Salipiger abyssi: one gene and its partner. The main gene of each other region encodes a partner of the protein of the gene in region 2 in a complex. Links are inferred from orthologs where the notes say so. Each region holds a gene or a part of one and is shown on either strand. Other genes may lie near its edges. The genes, in order: metK and groL.

Region 1 (3,292 bases), 260 kb from region 2 along the record:
GCCGGGCCTGGCGCTCCGGGCTCGGGGCGCTGCTGCTCTTTGTCGCGCTCCTCGGCGGTGGCGCGGCGCTGGTGCCGCCGCTTCAGGATCTCGCCGACAGGCCCGTGGTGCGGCTGGTGCAGCCCAATGCGCCGCAGCAGCAGAAATGGGATCGCGCCTATATTCCAATGTTCTTCGACCGGCAGGTAGATTTCACCGCCGCGCCCTCGCATGACGGGCTGCCGCGCCCGGCGCTGACGGTCTGGCCGGAAACCTCGCTGCCGATGCTGCTCGACCATGCCGACGAGGCGCTGGGCATCGTCACCGATGCCGCCTTTCCCGGCGAGGTGGTGCTGGGCATCCAGCGCGAGGAGGGCGGTGCCTGGTACAATTCGCTGGTGCTGGCGGGGCAGGGGCCGCGGGTGTCGCAGGTCTATGACAAGCATCATCTCGTGCCCTTCGGCGAATACATGCCCGCCGCCGAGATCTTTCAGCGCTGGAACATCGCCGGGCTGGCGCAGCGCGCGGCGGGGGCTACGCCTCCGGGCCGGGGCCGCGCCTGCTGGATCTCGGGCCGGAGCTGGGCCATGCGCTGCCGCTCATTTGCTACGAGGCGGTGTTTCCGCAGGATCTGCGCGCGCCGGGCCGCCCCGATCTGCTGCTTCAGATCACCAATGACGCCTGGTTCGGCACCTTCTCCGGCCCTTACCAGCATCTGGCACAGGCCCGCATCCGTGCCATCGAGCAGGGGCTGCCGATGCTGCGCGCCGCCAATACCGGGGTTTCGGCGGTGATCGACGGGGCGGGGCGGGTGCTGCAATCGCTGCCGCTGGGCGAAGCGGGCTATCTCGACGCGCGCCTACCGCCGCCGCTGCGCGTGACGCCCTACAGCCGCATGGGCGATCTGCCGGCGCTGGGGCTGCTCTTTGTGCTTGCGATTGCGGCATTCCTGCGGCGCGGGCGGAATTCGATTGACGGCCCTGCCGCAACCACGTAGCCATGTCGCGTTACATCCCCGTCACAACGGCTTCCTGGCGTGACGGTCGGTACTCAATGGAGCGCTCATGTCCCGACAAAACTATACTTTCACTTCGGAATCCGTGTCCGAAGGTCACCCTGACAAGGTCTGCGACCGCATTTCCGATGCGGTTCTCGACGCCCTTCTGGCGGAGGATCCGCTGGCGCGCGTCGCCTGCGAGACCTTTGCCACCACCGACCGCGTGGTCATCGGTGGCGAGATCGGGCTGACCGATCAGGAGAAACTCGCCGAATACATGGAGGCGATCCCGGATATCGTCCGTGCCTGCATCAAGGATATCGGGTATGAGCAGGACAAGTTCCATCATGCCACCTGCGAGATCACCAACCTTCTGCACGAGCAGTCGGCGCATATCGCCCAAGGGGTGACCGGCGGCGGCAACCGTGACGAGGGGGCCGGCGATCAGGGCATCATGTTCGGCTATGCCACCAACGAGACGCCGCAGATGATGCCGGCGCCGATCCTGTTCTCCCACGCTGTGCTGAAGCGGCTGGCCGAGGCGCGCAAATCCGGCGAACAGCCGGTGCTGGGGCCGGACGCGAAATCGCAGTTCTCGGTGCGTTACGAGGGCGGCAAGCCCGTCGGCGTGACCTCGGTGGTGCTGTCGCACCAGCATCTCGACCCGGCGCTGACCTCGGAAGATGTGCGCGCCATCGTCGAGCCCTATATCCGCGAAGTGCTGCCCGAGGGCTGGCTGAGTGCGGAGACCGAATGGTGGGTGAACCCGACCGGCGCCTTCGTGATCGGCGGGCCCGATGGCGATGCCGGTCTCACGGGGCGCAAGATCATCGTCGACACCTATGGCGGCGCGGCCCCGCATGGCGGCGGCGCGTTCTCGGGCAAGGATCCCACCAAGGTCGACCGGTCGGCGGCCTATGCGGCGCGCTATCTGGCCAAGAACGTGGTCGCCGCGGGCATGGCCGAGCGCTGCACCGTGCAGCTCTCCTATGCCATCGGCGTGGCCAAGCCGCTGTCGATCTATGTCGACACCCACGGCACGGGTGAGCTTGACGAGGCGCTGATCGAGGCGGCGATCCCGAAAGTGATGGATCTCACCCCGCGCGGCATCCGCACGCATCTCGATCTCAACAAGCCGATCTACGAGCGCACCGCGGCTTATGGCCATTTCGGGCGCGAACCCGATGCGGAAGGTGGGTTCTCGTGGGAGCAGACCAATCTCGCCGAGGCGTTGAAGAAAGAAGTTTGAGGCGGGTATGATCGCCGAAAGAAAGAGGGCGCCCGGCTGGGCGCCCTTTTTGGTGAGAGGCGGGGGGATATTTTGCGGAGCGGTGGGCCCTCAAACCAGCCGCGAAACGTCCTTGGCGGCGCGCACGAAATCCTTGAACAGCGGGTGCGGATCGAAGGGTTTCGACTTCAGCTCCGGGTGGAACTGCACACCGATGAACCACGGATGATCGGGCCATTCCACGATTTCCGGCAGACGCCCGTCCGGCGACATGCCCGAAAAACACAGCCCGCTCGTCTCCAGCGCTTCGCGATACTTGATATCGACCTCGTAGCGGTGGCGGTGGCGCTCGTCGATGGCGTTGGTGCCGTAGACCTTGGCCACCTTGGAGCCGTCCTTCAGCACCGCGTCATAGGCGCCGAGCCGCATGGTGCCGCCCTTGTCGTCGGCCACCGAGCGGTTGACCTTCTGGTTGCCCTGCACCCATTCCTTGAGGTGATAGACCACCGGCTCGAACCGTTTCTCGCCCTTCTCATGGTCGAACTCCTCCGACCCGGCTTTCTTGACCCCGGCGACGTTGCGCGCCGCCTCGATCACCGCCATTTGCATGCCGAGGCAGATGCCGAGATAGGGCACCTTGTGCTCGCGGGCGAATTGCGCCGCCTTGATCTTGCCCTCGGTGCCGCGCTCGCCGAAACCGCCGGGCACCAGGATCGCGTCGTAATTTTCCAGATAGGGCGCCGGATCTTCGCGCTCGAAGAGCTCGGCATCGACCCAGTTCACATTGACCTTGACCCGGTTGGCCAGCCCGCCATGAGTCAGCGCCTCGGCGATGGATTTATAGGCGTCTTCGAGCTGCGTGTACTTGCCTACGATGGCAACATTCACGTCCCCCTCGGGGTTGTGGATGCGCTCGGACACATCCTCCCATTTCTCCAGATTGGGGCGCGGCGCCGGGGTGATCTGGAACGCGTCCAGCACCGCCTGATCGAGCCCCTCGCGGTGATAGGCCAGCGGCGCGTCGTAGATCGACGGCAGATCCTGCGCGGCGATCACCGCGTCGGGGCGCACATTGCAGAACAGCGCCA
Region 2 (3,270 bases):
TGCCACAAGATATTGTGTACAGGCTTGAAGGATCGCCTATGGTGAGGGGTTACACCGAGATTTCGAAGCGCCTCTCTGTGGCTTTTCGATCCGTAGCCTGCATTGGTCTCCCAGCCGTATCCGGGATGGTGTTGCGCCAAATCCCGCATGTGTCTGTCGCGCCACGTTTTGGCGACGATAGAGGCCGCCGCGATGCTCACCGAGCGGCCATCGCCGCCGATCAGCGGGGTGGCGGGACAGGTGAGCTGCGGCGGCAAAAAGCGCCCGTCGACCAGCACATGGCCGGGCGGGCGTGGCAGGTCTGTGAGCGCCCGGTGCATGGCGAGCAGGCTGGCCTGGAGGATGTTGATCTCGTCGATCTCCTCGACGCTGGCCCAGCCGAGACCCACCTCGGCGCATTCCCAGAGCCAGCCCGCCAGCCGCGCCCGGCGCTTGGCCGAGAGCTTCTTGGAATCGTTCAGCCCCGGCGGGATGCACTCCGGGTCCAGCACCACGGCCGCCGCCACCACGGGGCCGGCCAGCGGGCCGCGCCCGACCTCGTCGACCCCGGCGACCAGTCGGCCATGCTGCCAGTGCTCTGTCTCATGCATTGTGTCCGGCCCGTCCATGTCGTCTTTGAAAGCGCAAAGCCTTCATGCCTGCAAGCACCCGGCCCGCCGCCACAACGAATTTGTTGTCTCAAGCCGGCAAACGGCAGGCGCCGCAAGATTTTTCGTACGAAAAATCTTGCGGCCGGGCGGGGAAACGCCGGCGAAAAAGACAAAGGCGCCCGAAGGCGCCTTTGCTTTATCAGCTGTGACAGCATCACATGTCGCGGTGCGACAGGTGATTACATCATGCCGCCCATGCCGCCCATGTCGGGCATGCCGCCGGCCGGCGCTGCGCCTTCTTTCTGCGGCTTGTCGGCCACCATCGCTTCGGTGGTGATCAGCAGGCCCGCGATCGAAGCGGCGTCTTCCAGTGCGGTCCGCACGACTTTCGCCGGGTCGATCACGCCGAACTTGAACATGTCGCCATATTCGTCGGTCTGAGCGTTGTAGCCGAACTTCAGATCGTCGGATTCGCGGATCTTGCCTGCGACGACGGAGCCGTCGACACCGGCGTTCTCGGCGATCTGACGCAGCGGGGATTCCAGTGCCTTGCGCACGATGGTGATCCCGGCGTTCTGGTCGCTGTTGACACCCGTCAGGCCCTCGAGCGCCTTGGCGCCCTGCACCAGCGCGACGCCGCCGCCGACCACGATGCCTTCCTGAACGGCCGCGCGGGTCGCGTTCAGCGCGTCATCGACACGGTCCTTGCGCTCTTTCACTTCCACTTCGGTCATGCCGCCGACGCGGATCACGGCAACACCGCCGGCCAGCTTGGCCACGCGCTCTTGCAGCTTCTCACGGTCGTAATCGGAGGTGGTTTCCTCGATCTGCGTGCGGATCTGCGAAACGCGCGCTTCGATCTCGGCTTTCTCGCCATGGCCGTCGACGATGGTGGTCTCGTCCTTGGTCAGGGTGACGGTCTTGGCGGTGCCCAGCATGTCCATGGTGACATTCTCGAGCTTCATGCCCAGATCTTCCGAGATCACCTGGCCGCCGGTCAGGATCGCGATGTCCTGCAGCATGGCCTTGCGGCGGTCGCCGAAGCCCGGTGCTTTCACGGCTGCGATCTTCAGGCCGCCGCGCAGCTTGTTGACCACGAGGGTCGCCAGCGCTTCGCCTTCGACGTCTTCCGCGATGATCAGCAGCGGTTTCTGCGACTGGATCACCTGCTCGAGCAGCGGCACCAGCGGTTGCAGCGAGGAGAGTTTCTTCTCGTGCAGCAGGATCATGCAGTCGTCGAGCTCTGCAATCATCTTGTCGGCGTTGGTCACGAAGTAGGGCGACAGGTAGCCGCGGTCGAACTGCATGCCTTCGACAACGTCGGTCTCGGTTTCGAGGCCCTTGTTCTCTTCGACGGTGATCACACCCTCGTTGCCGACCTTCTGCATCGCGTCGGCGATCTGCTTGCCGATCTCGGCTTCGCCGTTGGCGGAGATGGTGCCGACCTGAGCGACTTCGTTGGAGTCGTTCACCGGGCGGGCAGCGGCCTTGATGGCTTCGACGACCTTGGCGGTGGCCAGGTCGATGCCGCGCTTGAGGTCCATCGGGTTCATGCCCGCTGCGACCGACTTCATGCCTTCCTTGACGATGGCCTGGGCCAGAACCGTCGCGGTGGTGGTGCCGTCGCCGGCCTCGTCATTGGTGCGGGAAGCGACTTCCTTCACCATCTGCGCGCCCATGTTCTCGAACTTGTCTTCCAGTTCGATCTCCTTGGCCACCGACACACCGTCCTTGGTGATGCGGGGGGCGCCGAAGGATTTGTCGAGCACCACGTTGCGGCCTTTCGGGCCGAGGGTCACCTTCACCGCGTCGGCGAGGATGTTCACGCCCTTGAGCATGCGCGAGCGGGCGTCGGTATCGAACTTCACATCTTTAGCAGCCATGTGCGTTCTCCTGATTCTGAATTACGGTTGAGGACGTCGGAGCGGCGCTTACGCGGCCTCGGTCACGCCGAGGATGTCCGATTCCTTCATGATGAGCAGCTCTTCGCCGTCGATGCTGACTTCGGTGCCCGACCACTTGCCGAACAGAACCTTGTCGCCTTCCTTGACGGCCATCGCGATCAGCTCACCGCTGTCCTTGCGCGCGCCTTCGCCACATGCGACCACGAGGCCCTCGGCGGGCTTTTCCTTGGCGCTGTCGGGGATGATCAGACCGCCTTTGGTCTTTTCGTCGCTTTCCACGCGGCGAACCAGCACGCGGTCATGAAGCGGTTTGAATGCCATCTTCGAGTCTCCTAGCTCAAAGGTTGTCCTTTATGGCCCCCTGCGGGACCATTAGCACTCATGCGGAGCGAGTGCTAACGGCGCATAGCTAGGCAGCGTCGCGAGTCGTGTCAACCGGACAGATCACGAAAAAATGCGCCGCAGGAGAGGCGCCTGACCTGCCGGTCAGGAGCGCTGGCCCGCGCATTGCGGGGCGGGCATGGTAACTTGCCCTTATCCATGCTTTGCTGTGCGCCATCCGCGCGCCGCGCCCCAGACCGAGATCTCTTCGATGCCCGTCCATCCCACCACACCGGTCCCGGTGTCTCACCGCCATGGCAGATCCGCGCCCGACAACCTCCGGGGCATCGTGTTGATAACAATCGGATTTGTCTGCTTCGGCGCCACCGATGCGCTGGCCAAGCTGCTCACCTCCGATCTGCCCTCGCTGGAGGTCGCCTGGTTCCGGCAGATCG

Evidence for each region.
Region 1: the proteins of groL (region 2) and metK are in contact, whole or in part, in a cryo-EM structure (PDB 8P4O), measured with the Escherichia coli proteins. The link is inferred for Salipiger abyssi from one-to-one orthologs.

Annotation. Positions count from the first base shown.
Region 1 is NZ_CP015093.1:653,009-656,300, reverse strand. What follows is about bases 161-3,134. They hold metK (methionine adenosyltransferase), read left to right. Parts: upstream 161-1,043; coding sequence 1,044-2,225; downstream 2,226-3,134. Other genes in these bases: pyrG (CTP synthase), read right to left, coding at 2,316-3,134; Ga0080574_RS26835 (nitrilase-related carbon-nitrogen hydrolase), read left to right, coding at 596-976. In the rest of the region: more of pyrG, read right to left, coding at 3,135-3,292. UniProt on the Escherichia coli protein: Catalyzes the formation of S-adenosylmethionine (AdoMet) from methionine and ATP.
Region 2 is NZ_CP015093.1:914,159-917,428, forward strand. The notes cover bases 152-3,103. They hold groL (chaperonin GroEL), read right to left. Parts: upstream 2,474-3,103; coding sequence 830-2,473; downstream 152-829. Other genes in these bases: rnhB (ribonuclease HII), read right to left, coding at 152-590; Ga0080574_RS08070 (co-chaperone GroES), read right to left, coding at 2,522-2,815. Also shown: more of rnhB, read right to left, coding at 1-151; Ga0080574_RS08075 (DMT family transporter), read left to right, coding at 3,165-3,270.